Regions from separate parts of the Neobacillus sp. NPDC058068 genome, predicted to be linked through region 1. Evidence: riboswitches for the same ligand, from Rfam matches in the RefSeq annotation. Region 1 holds a riboswitch; the other holds the start of a gene.
The links. Region 1 has a riboswitch for fluoride ahead of crcB (fluoride efflux transporter CrcB). Riboswitches for the same ligand answer to the same signal wherever they lie in the genome.

Region 1 (10,412 bases):
CAAAGGATTTTGCTGCTTTACCATGAACAGCAGCTCCAAAAATAACAAACATTAAGAAAAATGTAAGGATGAATTCTAAAACAAACGATTGTGCCCATGTACCATTTGGCAGCGTAGCACCTAAAGACGCCACATTTCCAAATAAAGAAAATAAGGTGAGACTAGCTGCAATCCCTGCAATAATTTGTGTAAAAATATAATAAACGGCTTCCTTTTTAGTAATATCCTTATGAATTAAAAATCCAATGGTAACTGCAGGGTTAAAATGGGCACCTGAGATGTGACCAAACGTGTAAATTAATGCCATTACGACCAGCCCGAATGTAATGGCTACGCCAACATGTGTTAAACTATTCGTCATAGTATCTATTACTACTGCACCAGTCCCGGCAAAAACAAGAAAATAGGTTCCTAAAAATTCACTAATAATCTTTTCTTTCATTGTTTTAATCCCCTTGATGAAGAAATTCCTGATGCAAAACAAGATCTACCTATCCCTCGTACATCTTGACTAAAAAAGTATTACAAGCGTTTAACAGTCGCAACGTATAAATGAAATCTCATCCAAATGGTCAATAATAGCCTGAATATACGGTTGTTGCCTTTCATTTAATCGATAATGCTTCCATGTTCCTGCTGATCTTTCGACAATAATTCCAGCTTCTTTTAACTTTTTCAATTGTTGACTGACAGCAGGTTGGGAAATATTTAAAACATCAACAAAATCACAAGCACATACTTCCCCTTTTTTTAGACAAGCCAAGAGCTTTAAACGATTAGGGTCACTCACAGCTTTTAACTGTTTCGCCATCAATTCAAGATTCTTCAAAAAAGATTCCCTCCCTGCTATATAACGATTTGCTTATATAATATTCCACTTATATATTGATTGCAAGTTGTATTTTATTAATTTTTTGTAAAACAATTGCTGCTTTGAAATAAAGTTTGTCACTAAAACCTCACAAGCCAGCGTTTTACGATAAATAAAAAGAATCCATTATATTGATCAAAATAGATTCTTCTCTAGCTAATTTAAGTTTCAGTTGAATAAAAGTTGCTCATCAGTCGATATCTGTAACAGATTAACTATGCAAATCGCACACCCAGCATCCCTGTGACCAATCCAACAATCGTGCCAACCACACACACCCCAAGCCAAACTTTCCTGCTCCGTGCTCCTTTCAAAAAACACCATCCTGCAATGGCAAGTAAAATGCCTTCAATCAAAAACCACGGTTCGAAAATGACCATATCCCAGACCACGTACATATCATCGTGGATATCAAATGTCCCATTCTCCAAGCCAATCACACTTGCGATTTGCAAGCCACGATAGATAATGCCAAAAATGCCATGAGCAGTGGCTATCGAACACCCTAACACAGTTACGGAAAGCAACAATAAGCGCAGAATTTTACTTTTGCCTAAATAAATGAAACCAAGACCTACGAGTCCCGCAACAATAAAGATTGGTAACGAGATCCAATTAATTAGTTCAAACTGTGAAGATGCAGCCACTCCGGGTTTTAGTAGGGACACCCCTATTCTTCCGCCTAAAGCCCAATATAGGTGTGGCAGCATATAGGCAATGGACCATACAAAAACAGCGCCCCCAGCCCAAACGGTTGATTTTGATTGCGATGGTTTCGACGACAGATTCGAATTCACTAACGATCACCTCCACAGTGTCCTAGGACCCTTTGTGTAAGACTAGTACTTAAGGACGTTAATCCTTATTCAGGGTATGCGCCCTAAAATGATATAACTATGAAGCTCTTATTATTATATAATTCACCAAAATAAAATATTTCTTCGTTCGGTCAACGAATTGATGGCCCAGGCCCGATAACTATTAATTACCCTTAATTTATTTGTTTCTCTCCACCAACTCTAAAATAATTCCCTCTGGTCCACGACAGTAGCATAACTTATAACTAAATTCGCTAAAAACAGAAAATATCCTTCTTCAACAAACTGGCCCGATTGCTGATTAACACTCCGAATAATGAATAAAATAAAAATGCCCCCTATTTAAAAATAGAGGACATCAGTAAAGAACTTTTTTATAAAGTAAAGAACTTATTTAACATTTAATACTAAAAATAATTAATATTATACGTAGGTTTAAGGACTCCGTTCGAATATCGCTTCATGCCAACTAATTCCAAATTTACACGAGGTTTAACACTGCCAAATAGAGGTATCCCCGTTCCAATCATTACAGGGTTAACTTTTAAGACTAATTGATCAATAAGCTTATGCTGAATTAATGAACCCGCCAGTTTACCTCCCCCACAGAGCCACAACTTTCCATCTTCCTTCATTTTGAGATCCTGTATAAAGCTAATCGCGTTATTTTTAATTAATTTCACTTCATCGTTTGATTCAAACTGCATGGTGTTGGAGAAAATATAATGCTTCAACTTATAAGGGCTAGGTTCACCCGGTTTAAGACCGAATTGAAAGCCGTATTCATATGTTTTTCCACCCATTAATACCGCATCATATTTCTGAATATCGGATATGAAATCTGTAACATGATCACCCTCGTGTAAAAATATAGAATTGTCAGCAACTCCATTCAAATCTGCAATAAAATTGTCAAGTGTAATTGCAATATGATAAATCAATTTCGCCATTCAGACATCACTCCTTTAAAAACGAATTGTCTAAATATTTCTATAAAACTCTTAAAATTTCCTTTAATTGAACAATACACCTGGAGTTTTAGGATAAAAAGACCCTATTAATACAGGGTTTTTAACAAACTTTATTATAAATTTTCAAACTTTATGACCTGGCATTTGGTTTATTGATTGAAATAATCTGTAAGTTAATTAAATTCCCCATATAATTAATTATAAAACATCTCCTAAAAGACTTCCTATCCAAGCAAAAAATACACCTAATAATACCGAAGCTGTAACGTAGAATAAAGCGTTTTTTGTTTTTCTTGACTGTAACATTTGTATAGTTTCATATCCAAAAGTTGAAAAGGTGGTATATGCTCCAAGAAAGCCTGTACCACACAAAAGCCAAGTCCACTCCGGAATAGCTTCTTTTAGATTTAAGATAGCAAGAAAACCAAGTAAAAACGAGCCGCTAATATTAATGATCCAAGTTCCGAAGGGGAAAACTCCGGAAGTCTTACTTGTGAACCATTTTCCAAGCAAAAACCTCGAAATTGCGCCAAAAATGCCTCCTAGTCCAACAAATATCATTATTATGATTTCCCCCTTGGTTTTCGTTTTATTTTAAAATCTAACGATACTAATTTCGTCCCTATTATGGCTAGTGTTATTCCCCCAAATATACTTATCGCCACATATAAAATGGCAATAAAATATTGCTGATCTTTAAGTAAATTCAGGGTTTCCACTGAAAATGTTGAGAAAGTGGTGAATGCACCTGTAAAACCTGTTCCTATAGCTAATATTAAATTGGGATTAATATTTTTTTGTTTTGCCGTAATGGTAAAAAACCATGCAAGAAATAAACAACCCATTAGGTTAATTACCAGGGTTCCTAACGGGAAACCTGACTGAGAAGGAATCGCTTTTCCAACCATGAAGCGAAAAATAGAACCAAAGAAGCCACCTAACCCAACTGCAATTACATTCATTCAAAAGACTCCTTACATAATTTTCTTTTAAAATAAAATAGACTCCTACCAGTATTAAGAATAACCACTGGTAGGAGTCATTAGTCACAAAGACGGTTGATGGCGAACTCCATCGCCTATTATAATAATGATTATATACAAAAAATCTAATTAATCAAGAAGGTTTTTTTAAAAGACCAATAGCAAAAAAGGAGCTTACTTTTTTAGGGCTGTGTTAAAAGTGAATGTTGATTTCCGTTCCAGGCGCTTCGCTTTCCGCGGGGCGGGCGGTGAGCCTCCTCGGCGCTAAAGCGCCTGCGGGGTCTCACCTGTCCCGCTACTCCCGCAGGAGTCTCGCGCCTTCCACTCCAATCAACATTGTACTCAAAATCAACAATGGTCTTTAACACAGCCTTTTTTAAAAAAATTACTCAACTTTTACTTTTATTCTATCTATAGCGTTGTAACCATAGCCCTTCCTGTTCCACGTTGGGTCCAATGGTTGAATATTCCCATTAGAATCCTTTGCTTTTGAAAGTATGGTGTATTCTCCCTTTTTTAGTGCTTCCCATTTATAATTCCAACGAACCCATGATTGTTTCTCTGATGAAGTGGTTAAGTGACAAGTATCCCAGGACTTACCTCCATCAATACTAATCTCTACATTTGCGATCTTCCCATTACCAGACCATGCAATCCCTTTAATTTCATAAACTCCTGTATGCAATAATTGCATATTTAATGGATATTGAATCGTTGAATTAACATTGAGTGTGGTAACGGGGAATTTTCCACTATCGTTTTCTTTGTTCGGATAGTAAACGTAATCAATTGCTTGAAAAGGTCCTTTATATTCCTTGTCAATCACTGTAATTTTTTTAATCCATTTTACAGATGCCATGGCATACCATCCAGGAACAATTAATCTTAGAGGAAATCCGTGCTTGAAGGGGATGGGTTGATTATTGTATTCGTAAGCAATAATAGTTTCTGGATCAATGGCTTTCTCAATGGGTAAGCTCCTTGAAAAATTAAATAGTTGGTTAGAATCAGGTCTTATTCCATTATCATAGCCTTCGAAAACAATTTCTTTTGCGGAATCATGTAATCCTGTGTACTGCAATAAGGTTCTTAAAGTTACGCCTTTCCAAATGCCTTGACTTATTGCTCCTTTTCCCCATTGCTCTCCAAATACTTTGGGTTTAAATAACTTTCGCTTATCACCAGCACATTCTAAAACCACTTTCATCGTTTTAGATGGCATTGAATATATTTCCTGTAATGAAAAAACTTTTGGGGTATGTACTAGTCCCTCAATTGGGAGAAGATAAAAGGATGAAGCAAAGTTGGGATAAGAAAAATGATTTCTTCTATAAAATAGTTTTTCAGTTACAATATCGCCGTTATAAAAATGTATCGGTGTTTCTTGATTTTCAGGAACTAACGTCTTTGAAATTAGGTAAGGTCTAACTTCGGGGGGATGGGAATATTTCATTTAGATACCTCCTTTAGATGGGGCTTCTAATTAATACGTATGTAGTTTATAAGTATTCATTCAAATTTCTATCTCCTTTATTTTTATTTCACACTAACTCTACAACAAAAGGAACATTTGTTCTAAAATATTTATAAAAAAACAACCTCACCCCATACATGAATGCAGGGGATTGCGGTTGTTTATTTTGGTCATCGACTATAGTGGTTGAAGATGTACTCAAATATAGCCCCACGTTAGCGTCGTAACCACAATTACCCAATCTTCTTATCATACTTCCGCTCGTCCGGAACAAACAGGATGCCAAGTTCGTAGTGGTCTCCTTCGTAGAGGGCACGTTGAACGAACCGAATCTCGCCATTTTTATCAAGGACCTCGAGCTTGCAATGGGCGCGGTTTTTTTCCAATGCTTCGTAAAGGGTGTTTTCATCCCTGACAAGCACACCATTGGCTTTGGCAATGATTTCCCCGACTTGGAGTCCCATTTTACTTGCTGGGGATTCGGGAATGATGCCAATAATCATCAAGCCTTGATTTTTTTTCGAAAAATAAAATGGGCTATTTTCGTCCTTAATTGACGCCATTAATGTTAAGGATTCACGCCCTATTACGGCAAGAGCTGCGATGACAATCGAAATTAGCGGATACCAATAACCTGCCACCGAGAGGATCGAGATAAAAACCCCGAGCATAATGACTTGCCGGCCATGAAGCTGTATCGCTTCTTTTGGGAGCATCCCTTTGATTTGCTGATGGAACCCGATTGCAAAAGGTACAAAAATCAGCGTGTACTCCTTCGCACCTATATGGAACAGCGGCCACCAATCGAATGGCAGCTGGAGCGTGTCACCCGGAATAAGCAGGAACAGCGGCAGCATCCAAAGGCGCTTCACTTCATGGACACCCACACTTTGACCGCGCTTGCTTTTTGCTAGTTTCGGTGATGTTCCATTGCTGCCATTTTTTAAAATCAGCACGCCTTCCGCAATTAGCAAAAGGCCAAGAACCACGACTACGGAAGGGTAAACCTTGTCACCAATCGCATCAAACGCCTTCGAAAAGAGCGGAATCGACCAGTTATTTTCTGCGATTAATATGATCGTGAAAAAAGCAGCCCCGACTGTGTATACAGGTGAGATCAGCCGGACATTTGTCGTCAATGACCATAAAAATGTGAATCCAGCGATTAATAGAATGGCAGCGAAAGGTACAGCGATACCGGCCGCGACAACAATAATCGAAAGAATAAACCCGCAAAGAAGTCCCAGCGGAAACAACTGCCGGAGTTCGTAATATGCATCATGGGCTCGAATATGAAAATCTTTCCGTTCCCGTTTTACCCTCATAACGCCTAAAATGGCCGCGAGGAAAACGAGATAGTATAAAACAGGATGAAGAAATAACTTGCCTGTCCCTTTAAGTAGCTCCACAAGCCATGTTTCCACCATTTCCTGCCACCTGCCTAATCAAAATTTCTAGTAAACTATTATGTAAAAGTCTCTAAAGCTTATTTTACCAAATTTAAACCATAAAACATATTGCTAGTTTCTAAAAAAGTTTTAACATTCTATAATACAAAAAAAAAGAGACCGAAGTCTCACTATCGTCTATTTCGTTATCAATCTCAACGCCATTTGCAGTTGCAGGTCATTCTTCTCTTTTTTCATTTCCTTCATCGCGGCTTCTTCAAGCTTTGCGGCTGTTTTGGCATCGATTTCCCCTGTCGGCTTTAGGCCTTTGTCCTGTTGGAAACCTTTAACAGCAATTGTTGTTTCGGCGCTGAAGTATCCATCTGTCCGGCCCGGCGCAAATCCCAAGCCCTTTAAAATTTCTTGAGCATTTTTGATCTGCTCATTGTTCATGTCCTCGACTAGCGTCTTCTCAACTTGAATCGGATGAGTAGCAAATATTGTCGGCTGTTTGATAGTCACATCCGGTTTAATTCCCTTTTTATGAATCCAATTCCCATCTGGGGTCAGCCATTTATAAAGGGTTAATTTAATATTACTGCCGTCGCCCATCGGTACCGCCTGTTGGACGGTTCCTTTTCCAAAAGTGGTTTCCCCGACTAGCTGATAGCCTGCTGCTTCCTGTAATGAACCTGCCAAAATTTCCGAAGCAGATGCACTGCCTTTGTTGATTAGGACAAGCACTGGATAATTCTTTTTCTCGGAAAGGGTGGAAAAGAATCGCTGTTTTTTGCCGGTACGCGGTTCGATTTGGACATAGGGCTTATCTTTCGGGATAAATTCTTTTAATATATCACCGACACTGTCTAGAAATCCTCCAGGGTTGCCTCGTACATCGAGGATTAGACCTTTAATGTCATCGTTTTCCAAAGCCTTTAAGTCCTTTTTAAAATCCGCCGCTGTATTTTCAGCGAAGGAGGTGATCTCGATATAGCCGATCTTTTTGCCATCTTGCTTCTTAACGGAAGCGTGGACGGTCTCAAGCGGAATTTCATCGCGTTTGACGTCAATTGACAGCGGTTCCTTTAACCCTTTGCGGTCAATCTCTAACGTTACCAGTGTCCCCTTTTTGCCGCGGATTTTTAAGGTTGCTTTATTGAGGTCCAGCCCTTCAACACTTTGGCCGTCGATTTTCAGAATTTGGTCATTCGGCTTGATGCCTGCTTTTTCCGCTGGAGAATTTTTAAACGGCGAGACGATGACAATTTTTCCATCTACCATGCCGACCTCTGCTCCAATGCCCTCAAAGGATGATTCCAAGGTTTGCGTGAATTGCTGCGCCGTTTCCTTGTCCATATAAACAGAATAGGGATCCTTTAGCACTGAGAGCATTCCTTGGATGGCACCTTCAACCAGTTTGTCTTGGTCCACTTTTTCAACATAGCGGCTTAGGATCATGTCATAGGCCTGCTCAACCTTTCCAAGGTCTTTTATATCCGTTTGAGAAGATACAGGTTGATCTTTAGGGAGCAGTGCTTGCTCGAGTTCGTTTCTATTTTCCTTTTTCTCTAAAAACTGCAATCCAGCATAGGTGCCCCCTGCCCCGGTTAAAAGCGAACCCGTCATCAACAGGGCAATCCATTTTCGATTCATTAGAATCCTCCTCAAGATAAATATGCCTGTCATATCTATTTTTCTAATAGGCACCGAATTCCTGCCTGTTTATTAACTTATATGTGAGGGATGGACGAGTTATGAATAGAAAAGCGGAAGCGCCCGTTTAGCGGCGTATGGACTGGAGCGCTTCGACTGAGATAAAGGAAACACGGAGAGCGGAGCGATCCGATGTTGACTTATCGTAGGGAGAAGAGCGAAGTCCACTAGCCGCTGGGCGCTGGAGCTGGACAATTCTCAAAGTTCAATGCTATAAATTTTTGGCAAAAAAAAAGAAGAAGCTAAGCCTCTTCCTTAATTTGATTATTAAATTGGAACAATGCCGATTGGATTTATCGCTGAATGATAGGCCCATGGTCCTTTGTAAAGTTCAAAGTGTAAATGCTGGCCCTGGGAATCACCGGTATTCCCCATGGTGCCGATTCGTTGACCTTTTGAGACAGTTTGTCCTGGTGATACTTGATAACCTGACATATGTGCATAAACAGTTGTATAAACCTGACCATTTATCGAATGCGAAATATATACCACGTTTCCATAACTGCTTGAATAATGGGCAACAGAGACAACCCCATCTGCTGCAGCTACAATTGGTACATTGTTGCCGCTTTGGGCAATATCAACACCATAGTGGAAAGCCCCCCAGCGTCCGCCGAATCCTGAAGTAACTACACCTGGAGCTGGTCTTGTAAAGCTGCCGCTTGAAACCTGTGGTGCTGATGCAGAGGGACTGCTGCTATTACTGCTGCCGCTGCTACTGCTGGCTGCTGCCTTTTTCTTAGCCGCTGCCGCTGCCGCTGCTGCTGCCGCCTCTTTAGCCTGGCGTTCTTGCTCTTGTTTGATTGTTTTTTGAATCGAACTCTCTTGAGCCGCAAGAATTTCCTCCTGCTCCTTTAAATCCAGCATTCCTTCATGGGCTTCATGCTCTTGACTCTCTAAACTTCCCAATAGTTTATCCTTTTCAGCCTTTTGGGCAGTCAATTGGTTATTCATAGTTTCCAAGTCTGCGAGCATCTTTTTTAAGCTGGCAAGCTCTTTCTCAACTTGAGATTGTTTCTCCTCAAGCTCGTTTTTGTCAGCTTCATGCTGCTTTAAAATATCCTGGTCGGCCTGCAAAATGGTTGCGACCGCATTCGCACGGTCAATGAAGTCGCTAAAGCTGGTTGACCCCATTAATACATCCAAGTAATTGACCATTCCGCCCGTTTCCTGATAGCTGCGGGCCCGATCCTTCAGTAGGACATTCCGCTTCTTAATCCGATCCTTGAGAATCTCCGTTTCTTCCTGAAGCGCAGCAATTTGAGTTTTTGTATCTTCTATTTTTGCTTGTTTTTCATCAATCTTAGCAGTGGCGTCACTAATCGCTAAATCAAGGCGTTTCAATTCGCTCTTAACGCTTGCTTGCTCCTCTTGGAGATTCGTAATCTTATCATTTGCTTGATTAATATTCGAATTTAGATCGGAACGCTGCTCATGTATTTTATTTTGCTCTTCCTTCAGTTTGGAGATAGATTCGGCCTCTGTTTTAGCAGGATTCCCTCCAAAAGAAGTCCCCAGCCCGACCGTTACAACAACGGCAAGCTTAATAACTGATTTCCTCATATCCGACTACTTCCCCCAACTCTATGTATATGTATTTGTTTCTTTATCTATGTGGCAAAAGATATTTTACAAATCAGGAAGAGCCGGATAGACAGCCCCTCCTGAATAGAATTACACTTTCAAGAACTTCCTTACAGACATGACACTGCCCCATACACCGATTACGGCTCCCATTAGCATCAGAATACCGGAAACCTGATAAACAAATGGAGTAAATGGCAGCACTTTGATAAACGTGCCCTCAAGCTTAGGACCAATATAATCATAAGCACGATAATAAGCGGTAGAAATCAATATAATTGGCAAAATCGAGCCAACAATACCAAGCCATAGTCCTTCTAAGAAAAACGGCCAGCGAATAAACGTATTCGTCGCACCTACTAATCTCATAATCTTGATCTCTCTTCGTCTAGCAATAATCGTAATTTTAATCGTGTTGGAGATTAAGAAGATGGCGGTAAAGAACAAGCCAATGATTAACACAACTCCCACGTTACGACTCGCCTTAATAAACTTAAATAGTTTTTCCACTTTACCTTGTCCATATCTAACCTTTGAAACAAAGTTCAGCTTTTCAGCTTTTTTTGCAACCAGCATGGTATCTGTTGGCTTTTTCGTTTTTACGACAAAG
Region 2 (10,412 bases), on a different contig from region 1:
TATGGCCGTTGTTACATGCTGTAAAACTTCTCGTAGTTCTAACTTTGTATTTATTATTTTTGTTATATTCGCAAGGCGAGAATATCTCGTCTGTTCCCTTAACATTTACACGGTCTCCAATCATAGAGGATAATACAACTAACATTATAAATTCCCGTTAATAATTATGGCCTATATGTTATTTTCAAGTTTAATTCATGTCCTCTATTCTCCTCTTATTTTACATATTTTGCATTAATTTAATATAAGGAATAAAGAATTTCATGAAAAGATACTAAACTATTAAATATATAAAAAAAGAGACTCAAAGGCAAGGGGTTCAGACATCACAAGCAATTCTAGTTATTTTCAAAAGACTTTCTTCTATTATTTCTTCTAATAACTCCTGTAACGGGAAGCTGACTCCAGGAATGACCGTAGGCTAGTGAGTATTTTATTTCAACACCTTTTTCAAGAAGTCCAGCTTCTCTTTCGCATTATCTTTCGTGACAATATCGACACCGCTATCAATGTTCCTTTTGATCGTTTCTCCCTTTGTCACCTTTAATGCAGCTTGAACGCTTAAATATCCCATATCATAAGGGTTTTGCGCTACTGTACCGGTTATTGTACCTTTTTCTACTAACTCAAGCATTTTGCTTATTCCATCTGCTCCTGTGACGGGAATGGAAAGGCCTTGTTCTTGAAGATCCTTAATTACAGGAATGGCAAGATAATCAGTTGAGGTAACAATACCTTTAAGATCTGGATGCTTCTGCAAAATGGTTTCCATTACCTTGGTCACTTTTTGATTTTGGTTCTTATCATTAATTGATATTTTTATACTTTCTGCCGCTATGTTGATCCCTGCAGCTTCTAAACTGGCTTTAGCACCTTTTATCCGTTCTTTTTCCACTGGTGATTCTCTACCGATAAGGGCCACTTTATCTCCGGGATGCAGCATTGAGGCCATCAATGCCCCTGCTTTTCGCCCTAAATCTAGGTTATTGGTACCAATATATGCCGTTTTTTTTACCGTAAGCTCATCTGTATCAATCATCAATACGGGAATGTTTCTTCTAACAAACTCTTCTAATTTAGGAATGATATCAGATGAAATGTCCGGAGAGACTACTAGTACATCAGGATGTTCTTCAAGAACATTATCTAATATCTTGATTTGTTCTTCGCTTGTTCCATTTCTTGATGCCATAACCTTACCATCTATCCCAAAATCTAAGCATCCCTGCTCAATACCTGCGCGAATAATCTCCCAATACTCATTGTCCAAGGTTCTTAATACAAATACGGCTTCTGGCTTTTTATCGACAAGTTGTTTATAGCTAAAAACAATTAAAATTGCAGAAATAATAGTAAGAGTAAGAAGAAATAGCTTGCTCCTATTTAACATGCAAACCTTCCTTTTCTATTTTGATGTTCCTTAGTTTGGTTTGAAACGAATGAAAAAGGTTGTCCCTTCGTCTCCCGTTTCGATGTCAATATCTGCCTGATGGCGTTCAGCTACACTATAGCAGATCGCGAGGCCCAATCCTGTTCCATGTTCCTTCGTTGTGAAGAACGGTGTTCCGATTTTTTCCAAAACCTCTGGGCTAATCCCTTTCCCCTGATCTTTTATTTCCAAAATGACTGCTTGTTTTTCTGCATATGTTTTTATCGTAAGCTGCCCTCCAGACGACATAGAATCAAGACCATTTAAGACAATATTTAAGATTAATTGGCGAATTTCTTTTTCATCTACGGAGAGGTCGGGGCAATCATGTAAATCGAGCACAGCTTGTTTTCTTGAACGTAAGGCTTCAGCTTGAATAAGCGGAAATAATGCCTCAATTATCGTATTTATGTTTTGGATTTTTTTATAGCTTACCTTATTTTTAGCCAAATTAAGAAATTCAGTAATAATAGAATTTGCCCTGCTTAATTCGTCCAACATGAGGTCAACAATTTCTTTTGGCAATCCATCACGGTTGCCTCTTGCCACCTGCAAAAATCCATAAACGGTGGTCATCGGGTTGCGAATTTCGTGGGCAATCCCTGCAGCCATCTCGCCAATTAAATTCAATCGATCCAGTCGTGACATTTCCTGATTTAATTGCTGTTTTTTAACTTCTTCCATCTGCTTTCTTTCCGTCACATCACGAATGGTACAAATAAAAATTTGTTGACCCTCTACTGCCGTCTCACCAATCTGGATATCCGCAGGAAACGCGCTTTCATCCTTCCTTAATGCAACCGCTTCGATCACACCACCCAGAAATGGATTGATTAAGGAAAAGAACAAATCCGGAGGGTGATTTCCATCGTCTCCCTTCACATGTAGAAAAAGATTGCTGATAGGCTGTCCGACTAATTCATTCAAACTATAGCCAAACATCGTTTTTACAGCTGGATTTACCGATAGGATACACCTTTGACCGTCAAAGGTAACAATGGTATCGAGTAACGTTTCACTAATTACCTTTGCTAACGCTTCTGTCCTCTGCAAATCCAAGGTTGTCTCATCTAACTTTTTATTCACTTCATTTAATTCCGCAGAAAGCTGTATCTCACTCTTGCTAATTTCCTCTTTATGTTTTTGATAGATTTCTACAAATTTCTCTATCTTTTGTTTCAATGCTTCAGGTTGAAATGGTTTAAAGATATAATCAATTGCCCCTACGGAGTAACCGCGTTGAACATGTTCCATATCTTGACTGATAGCTGTTATGAAAATAATCGGAGTATGCTTTGTTTTTTCTCTGGCCTTAATTAGTTTAGCTGTTTCAAAGCCATTTAGTCCCGGCATTTGTACGTCTAGTAAAATAACAGCAAATTCTTGTTTAAGCAGACTTTTCAGCGCCGCGTTTCCTGACGTAGCACTAACTAAGTTATAGTGCGGAGCTGAGAGGACCGCTTCCAATGCCAGTAGATTCTCAGGATGATTATCCACCATTAAAATATTAACTTTTTGAGTAGTGGTGCTATTTAAATTTACGGTATAGTCTTTCTGTTGTATTAAATTCTTCGTAACAGTTTCCATAACTTGTAAATCTAATCCCCTCTCTTTTTCCCAGCCCTAGAAATCCTGATAAACTCAAGGACTCATAGAGGAGCCGATGGACATCATTTTGCAAATCCTTATTAAAATAAATGAGGACATTCCGACAAATAATTAGATCAAACTCATGAAATGAAGAGTCTGTTACTAAATTATGCTCAGCAAACACCACGTTTTTTTGGAGATCAGGGTGAAAAACAACTTGGTCGAAAGCCACCTTGTAATACTCTGAAAAAGCCCTCGTCCCGCCAGCTAATAAATAATTTTTGGTGTAGAGCTGCATATTTTCTAAAGAAAAAGTAGCTTTCTTCGCCTTTTCCAATACATTTGTGTTTATATCAGTGGCATAAATTTTCGTCTTTTCATATAGGCCCTCTTCCTGTAACAATATGGCCATTGAATACACTTCTTCCCCAGTTGAACAGCCCACATGCCAAATTCGAATTTCAGGATAATCTCTTATTAATGGAATGAGATTTGTTCGCAGGCACTTAAAAAAGTAAGGATCACGAAACATTTCCGTTACATTTATAGAAAAATCAGAAAATAGACCATTCATAACATTCGAATCACGCAATATTTTTTCTTGCAAAGCAGAAATACTTGGTAGATTCTCTTTTTGCACACGTTGCCAAATTCTTCTTTGAATGAAGGGGCGGGCATAATTTCGAAAATCATAGCCGTAAAAGCGGTAAATCGCTTCAAGAAGCAGATCAATTTCAATCGTTTCTACCACTTGGCTCGGTGTTTGCTTTTGTAGGTTTTCTTTTTTTTGAATCGTAATCACTTATCCTTCCTTTTTATACAACCATACATGCATAAGCGAGAATAACTGATCTAAGTTTAGCGGCTTACTGATATAGTCCGTTGCTCCTGCATTTAAACATTCTTCGCGACTGTGTTTCATCGCCTTAGCTGTAAGGGCAATAATCGGTAAGGTTGTAAATTTAGACCTGCTCCGAATTGCCCGTATTGCCTCAAATCCATCCATTTCGGGCATCATAATATCCATTAAAATGATATCTGTATCTGAATTTTCTTCTAAGATATCAATCCCTTCGCGGCCATTTTCTGCTACAAGAATTTCCATTTCATATTTCTCTAAGGCAATCGTAAGTGCATAAACATTTCGGATATCATCATCGACAATGAGGACCTTTTTATTTTTTAGCGATGAGGTTCCGATTTGTTTATTACTACTATCTTCTTCATCCTTTGTGTTAGGAACTTCTGGTGTATCATGTTCAGTCTCGAGGCCTGCCGAAGCTTCCTTAATATAAGCTTTTACCTCTTTCTGCTCGTTTACTTGATCGTAAGGCAGATATAAAGTAAAGGTGCTGCCCTTTCCTACTTGACTCGTTAACTCAATAAACCCGCCTAATAAATAAGCTATTTCTCGGCAAATAGATAATCCTAGTCCTGTACCCCCATATTTTCGACTTGTCGTTCCATCCGCTTGTTTAAAGGCATCAAATACCGTTCCATGATTTTCTCTAGCTATGCCAATACCTGTATCAATCACAGAGAAGGCAAGCATAGATTCTCCGTGTAAACGCTGCTGCCGGGAAGTTTCTTTTATTACCTTCCGAACAAGTAGTGAAACACTGCCGCTTTCAGTGAATTTAAAGGCATTTGAAAGCAGATTTTTTAAAATTTGCAGCAAACGATGTTCATCCGTATAGAAAATTGATGGTAAATCAGGTGCGACTTGAACGATTAATTGAATATTTTTCTTATTGGCTAGCAGTGAAAATTGCTGTTTGATGGAATCTTCTACATTATGTAAATCTACTTCTCTATGAATCACTTCTAGTTTACCTGATTCTACCTTTGCTAAATCGAGAATATCATTGATTAAATGTAATAAATCATTTCCAGATGAATAAATTGTGCGAACATACTCTGCTTGTTTAGCTGTCAGATTGCCCTCACCGTTTTCGGAAAGGATTTGTGCTAAAATGAGTAAACTATTAAGTGGTGTTCTTAACTCATGGGACATATTAGCAAGAAATTCTGATTTATATTGGGAGCTGATTTCTAATTGTTGCGCTTTTTCTTCTAGTTCCTCTCTTACTTTCTCCAGCTCTTCTTTTTTTAGGACGGAGGCTGCAAATTGCTCCTCCAGTTGTTCATTTGTCGTCCTTAGTTCTTCTTGCTGTAATTGCAGTTCTTCAGATTGAGCTTGAAGTTCTTCTGTTAAGGTTTGTGATTCTTGTAATAATCTTTCCGCCTTCATGTGATTTAACATACTTTTTAGCGTAATTCCTGTAGTAGGAATCACTTCTTCAAGGAGCAGGATTTGGGAAGGACTGAACGCTTCAAAGGAGGCAATTTCGATAACAGCCAGTACCTCATCTTCATTTTGTATCGGTAAAATAATAATATTTTTCGGTGACGCTCCTCCCATACCGGACTGTATTTTTATATAATTATCGGGAACATGATTTAGGAAGATGGGCTTTTTCTCAAGTGCACATTGCCCAATTAGACCCTCTCCTATCCGAAAGGATTCAAAGTCCCTATTTTGATTAAAAAATGCGTAAGCAGCGATTTTTTTCAAATACTGCTCGTTCCCTTTTCCTGTCTTTATATAAAACACACCATTACTAGCTCCTACCATAGGTACAAGCTTTAATATGAACAATTCTGCCAGCATTTTCACATCTTTAGCTTCCGGATACATCGCTAGTAATTCAGCAATTTTTGTTTTAAGCCAGCTGTGCTCCTCTGCTTCTTCTATTAATTGTTTCTCTCGTTTGCTATGTTCCTCTAGCTCTGAAACCATTTTGTTAAAAGCAGCGGCGATAGCACCAATTTCATCTTTAGAGAAAATCTCAATCCGCGGCAGAGCATTGGTGCCGCTATTGGTCACACTTTTCATGACAGTCGTTACCTGGTTGAGATTCTTTGTCATCCCCCTAATGATCCAAATGATAATTCCTATTCCTAAACTCAAACAGATGGCAAGATACACATAAATTGTCGTAACAGCCCAATGGTAGGTGTCTCGGGATCGATAAAGTTCATTTTTCATCTCTTGTTCTTGCAATCCGCGGAGAAGTTCCGCATTTTGAAGCATTCTTTCCCTGGTGAGCTTCAAATCGTTCAACATCTCTGGTTGGATTACCACTTTAGGATCGATTTTTTTAATAGCAATTACTTGCTGTACTTTAGTTAGATAAGATTCCCGGAGTACTTTATATTTTGCAATAAATTCATGAGTCTTTTCTTTACTATCTATCCTTTCAAGTGACTCCATCGCTTGGTTGATATTGATGTTCGAGTCTTCCAAAGCATTAATGGAAGTATCAATCGTTTCATTTGATTGATTGAGGATAATCCCATTCAACTCTCGGGCAATATTAACTGTCTCGTATTTAATCGTTGAAGCCATATTGATTCGTTCATATTTATCGGAAATAACTACATCGATATTCACCAAAGATTGTTCCAGCATATTCATTAAAATAATGACACAGATTGAAATTAAAACGATTATTGATCCTGTGCTCATATAGAGCTTTGTTCTAAATTTCATACAGCCTCCTACCATGTTGTCCCTTTATATTAATGTTTCAACGATTGTTTATAGTTTCACAATATTCAGATATCAAAAAACATAATAAACCCTTTAATTGTTAGACTAAAAAACAACCTTTTTACGACAAATTATAGCACATTTTACAAAACACTAAACAAAATTTTTTTTACAAAAATAAGGCCAGTCACCGCTACTTACCGTAGCAAGGACTGACCCCAAATTTAATTAATAGACCTTTTTCGAGATAAATAACCCGCTAAAATTGATATTTTCCCACCTAAAAAACAAACTTCTACCAGAAATAATGACTTCTCTGATAGAAGTCATTAGCCTTAAGGCGGTTTTGGCGAATTCCATCGCCTATTTAATTTAGAAATAATTTATTTAAATAAACGATTCAAATTGGCCATTTCAATGGCGGATACAGCCGCATCGTAGCCTTTGTTACCAGATTTTGTCCCAGAGCGCTCAATCGCTTGCTCAATCGTTTCTGTTGTTACAATACCGAACATAACTGGCACACCAGTTGTTAAGCCCACATTGGCAATCCCTTTAGCTGCTTCATTACATACGTAATCGTAATGAGTAGTTGATCCGCGAATGACGGTACCTAATCCGATAATTGCATCATACTTTTTTGTTTCCGCCATCTTCTTCGCGATGAATGGCACCTCGAACGCACCTGGCACCCATGCGATATCAATAGCTTCTTCAGACACACCATGACGTTTCAAGCCATCCATTGCACCACCCAACAATTTAGATGTTAAAAACTCATTAAATCTTCCTACCACTATACCAATTTTTAAATCTGTTCCGATTAATTGTGCTTCAAATACTTGTCCCATTTGTCATCTCTCCTATGCTAAAATATGATTCATTTTTATTTTTTTTGTCATTAAATAATGTTTATTTTCTGCTACGGCATCAATTTCCAGCGGCACGCGCTCGACCACTTCAATGCCATATTTCATTAAGCCTTCCATTTTTTCAGGATTGTTTGTCATCAAACGCACCTTCGTAATCCCTAAATCGCGCAGCATTTGTGCGGATAAACCATAATCACGCATTTCTGCTGGGAATCCTAATTTCTCGTTTGCTTCAACCGTATCATAACCCTGCTCTTGCAGCTCATAGGCCTTTAATTTATTTAGCAAACCGATATCTCTGCCTTCCTGTTCCATGTAGAGGACAACACCTCGGCCCGCTTCTTCAATCATTTCTAATGAAAGATGCAATTGCGGCCCACAATCACAGCGTTTTGAATGAAAAACATCACCTGTCAAACACTCAGAATGGATTCGTACAAGCGGTGCCTCATCTTCTTTAAGCAGATCCCCCTTCACGATCGCTACATGCTCTTTCCCGTCTAGATGATTGGAATAGCCAATCATCTGAAATTCGCCAAATGATGTTGGCAGCTTCACTGATGCCTCACGTTTCACTAACTGCTCATGTTGATAACGATAGCGGATTAAATCGGCAATCGTCACCAGTTTCAACTCATACGTTTCAGCAAATTTCATTAGTTCCGGCACCCTTGCCATTTCACCGTTATCACTCATAATTTCGCAAATGACCCCGGCAGGTTGAGCTCCGCAAAGTTTCGCAAAATCAACCGCTGCCTCCGTATGTCCATTTCGCTCAAGTACACCATTTTCCTTGGCTACAAGCGGAAACACATGACCAGGCCGGCGAAAATCTGAGCTGATTACGTTTGGATCTAACAGTTGTAAAATCGTTTCAGAACGCTCAAATGCACTAATACCAGTCGTTGTATCTTTGTAATCAATACTAACCGTAAAAGCCGTTTGATGGTTATCTGTATTGTGCTGGACCATCGGATGTAAATCGAGACGTGCCGCTAATTCCTTCGTTATGGGCGTACAGATTAAACCGCGGCCATGTGTAGCCATAAAGTTTATATTCTCCGGTGTTGCATAATCCGCCAGCACCAAGAAATCTCCTTCATTTTCACGGTTCTCATCATCGACCACGATAATAATTTTACCTTTTTTCAAATCTTCAATTGCTTCTTCAATGGTATGAAACACAGTCAAAACACCGCCTTTTCTAAAATCCATTTTGTCGTAAAAAATCCATCGTAATCGGCGAACTCTCTTGCTTGCGCTCCAATTGATGAATAACATATTTTCCAAGCATGTCATTTTCAATATTCACGACATCATGTTCTCTTTTAATCCCTAGTATCGTTTCACTAAACGTGAGGGGAATAAGCGAAACAGTCAGCTGTCTAGGCTGCACATCAAAAATCGTTAAACTGATTCCATCAATCGCTATCGAACCTTTCAGTACGCAATATTTACTCAGTTCTTCTTTGATGCCAATATCAACATATACCGCATTTTCAAGCTTCCTTTTTCGTAAAATGACACCTGTTCCATCCACATGCCCTGAAACGAAATGACCACCAAACCGGCCATTTGCCGGCATCGCCCGTTCCAGGTTGACCACATGACCAATTTGGAACGACTGGATATTGGTTGCCTTCACCGTTTCCGGCATAACATCAACTGTAAATGTGTTGGTTGAAAAAGCGGTGACGGTTAAGCAGACGCCATTTACCGCGATACTATCACCCAAATGAATGTCTTCTACAATTTTTTTCGATTCTAACGTTAACTGCATACTATTGGACCCACTTTTGATCGCTTTGACCTTACCTAAATCTTCTACAATTCCTGTAAACATGATTTACACCTCATTTCAGTACCGACGTTATTTTCAGGTCCTCGCCAATCACTTCTACATGTTGAAATTTCAATTCGTAAGCGTCTGTCATTTGCAGGACATCTAAATCAGCAAACATGGGTACTGCCCTATTCCCGCCGACAATTTTCGGTGCAATATAGGTGATCAATTGGTTTACCAAGCCTGATTTCAAAAAGCTTGCATTGACGGTTTTACCGCCTTCTACATAAAGTTTCATCACCTGACGTTTTCCAAGCTCCGTCAGTAACTCGGTAATGTCGATGGTTGGCTGCGAAAGTTGGATGATTTCTACATGCGGCTGTTGAAAACTAGCAATCCTTTCAGCCGCTGCCTCCGATCCGGTGAAAATCCACGTCTGTGACTGCTCATCCGTAATAACTTTTTTATCGTGCGGCATCGTTAAATGTGTATCTAAAATGATTCGAATTGGTTGTTTTTTCGTCTTGCCAAGCCGATTCGTTAGACTCGGATTATCCGATAAAACGGTCCCAAGACCGACTAAAATCGCATCATACTTCTCGCGGGCATTGTGCACATCTTGTTGCACCTCGCTGCCGGTAATTTTTTCACCACAACCCGTCTGTGCCGTTATCTTGCCATCAAGTGTAATTGCCTGTTTCAATGTCACAAAAGGTTTATTTTGTTGAATGAAATGAAAGAATGCCTCATTTAAAACATCAGCCTGGTCTTTCAAAACACCTGTTTTCACTTCAATCCCAGCGTCTCTCAAAAGAGCAACGCCTTTGCCCGCGACTAAAGGATTAGGATCCATCGAGGCAATGACTACACGTTCCACACCGGATTCTACTAGGGCCATGGCACATGGAGGTGTTTTTCCATAATGACTGCATGGTTCGAGCGTCACATAAACTGTACTTCCTTTAGCCCGATTTCCTGCCATTTGCAATGCATGGACCTCTGCATGCGGGCATCCCGCTTTCAAATGAGCACCGAATCCAATAATTTCTCCATCTTTCACAATCACAGCACCCACAACGGGATTCGGGGCAGTTTGTCCCTCAGCAACTTGCGCCAATTTCAAGGCAAAATCCATATAAAACTCATCCGTCATCTTGATCCCCTCCAATCACGGTTTACAGGAAG

Region 2: linked by a shared signal. The riboswitch ahead of ACFVSW_RS17365 (response regulator) and the one ahead of crcB (fluoride efflux transporter CrcB) in region 1 are both predicted to bind fluoride.

Annotation. Positions count from the first base shown of each region.
Region 1 covers NZ_JBHVSI010000015.1:135,232-145,643, reverse strand. Annotated here, with positions in the region: gene ACFVSW_RS18195 (MIP/aquaporin family protein) at 1-442, opposite strand, end outside; gene ACFVSW_RS18190 (ArsR/SmtB family transcription factor) at 533-811, opposite strand; gene ACFVSW_RS18185 (DUF3995 domain-containing protein) at 1,087-1,668, opposite strand; gene ACFVSW_RS18180 (dihydrofolate reductase family protein) at 2,097-2,639, opposite strand; gene crcB (fluoride efflux transporter CrcB) at 2,859-3,221, opposite strand; gene crcB (fluoride efflux transporter CrcB) at 3,224-3,622, opposite strand; fluoride riboswitch at 3,687-3,748, opposite strand; gene ACFVSW_RS18165 (sulfite oxidase) at 4,029-5,096, opposite strand; gene ACFVSW_RS18160 (PDZ domain-containing protein) at 5,351-6,544, opposite strand; gene ACFVSW_RS18155 (S41 family peptidase) at 6,704-8,158, opposite strand; gene ACFVSW_RS18150 (murein hydrolase activator EnvC family protein) at 8,486-9,781, opposite strand; gene ftsX (permease-like cell division protein FtsX) at 9,893-10,412, opposite strand, start outside.
Region 2 covers NZ_JBHVSI010000014.1:112,722-123,133, forward strand. Annotated here, with positions in the region: gene ACFVSW_RS17345 (GAF domain-containing protein) at 1-105, opposite strand, end outside; gene ACFVSW_RS17350 (sugar ABC transporter substrate-binding protein) at 434-1,390, opposite strand; gene ACFVSW_RS17355 (ATP-binding response regulator) at 1,421-3,016, opposite strand; gene ACFVSW_RS17360 (CheR family methyltransferase) at 2,958-3,812, opposite strand; gene ACFVSW_RS17365 (response regulator) at 3,822-6,572, opposite strand; fluoride riboswitch at 6,886-6,945, opposite strand; gene ribH (6,7-dimethyl-8-ribityllumazine synthase) at 6,956-7,423, opposite strand; gene ACFVSW_RS17375 (bifunctional 3,4-dihydroxy-2-butanone-4-phosphate synthase/GTP cyclohydrolase II) at 7,436-8,629, opposite strand; gene ribE (riboflavin synthase) at 8,649-9,287, opposite strand; gene ribD (bifunctional diaminohydroxyphosphoribosylaminopyrimidine deaminase/5-amino-6-(5-phosphoribosylamino)uracil reductase RibD) at 9,298-10,380, opposite strand.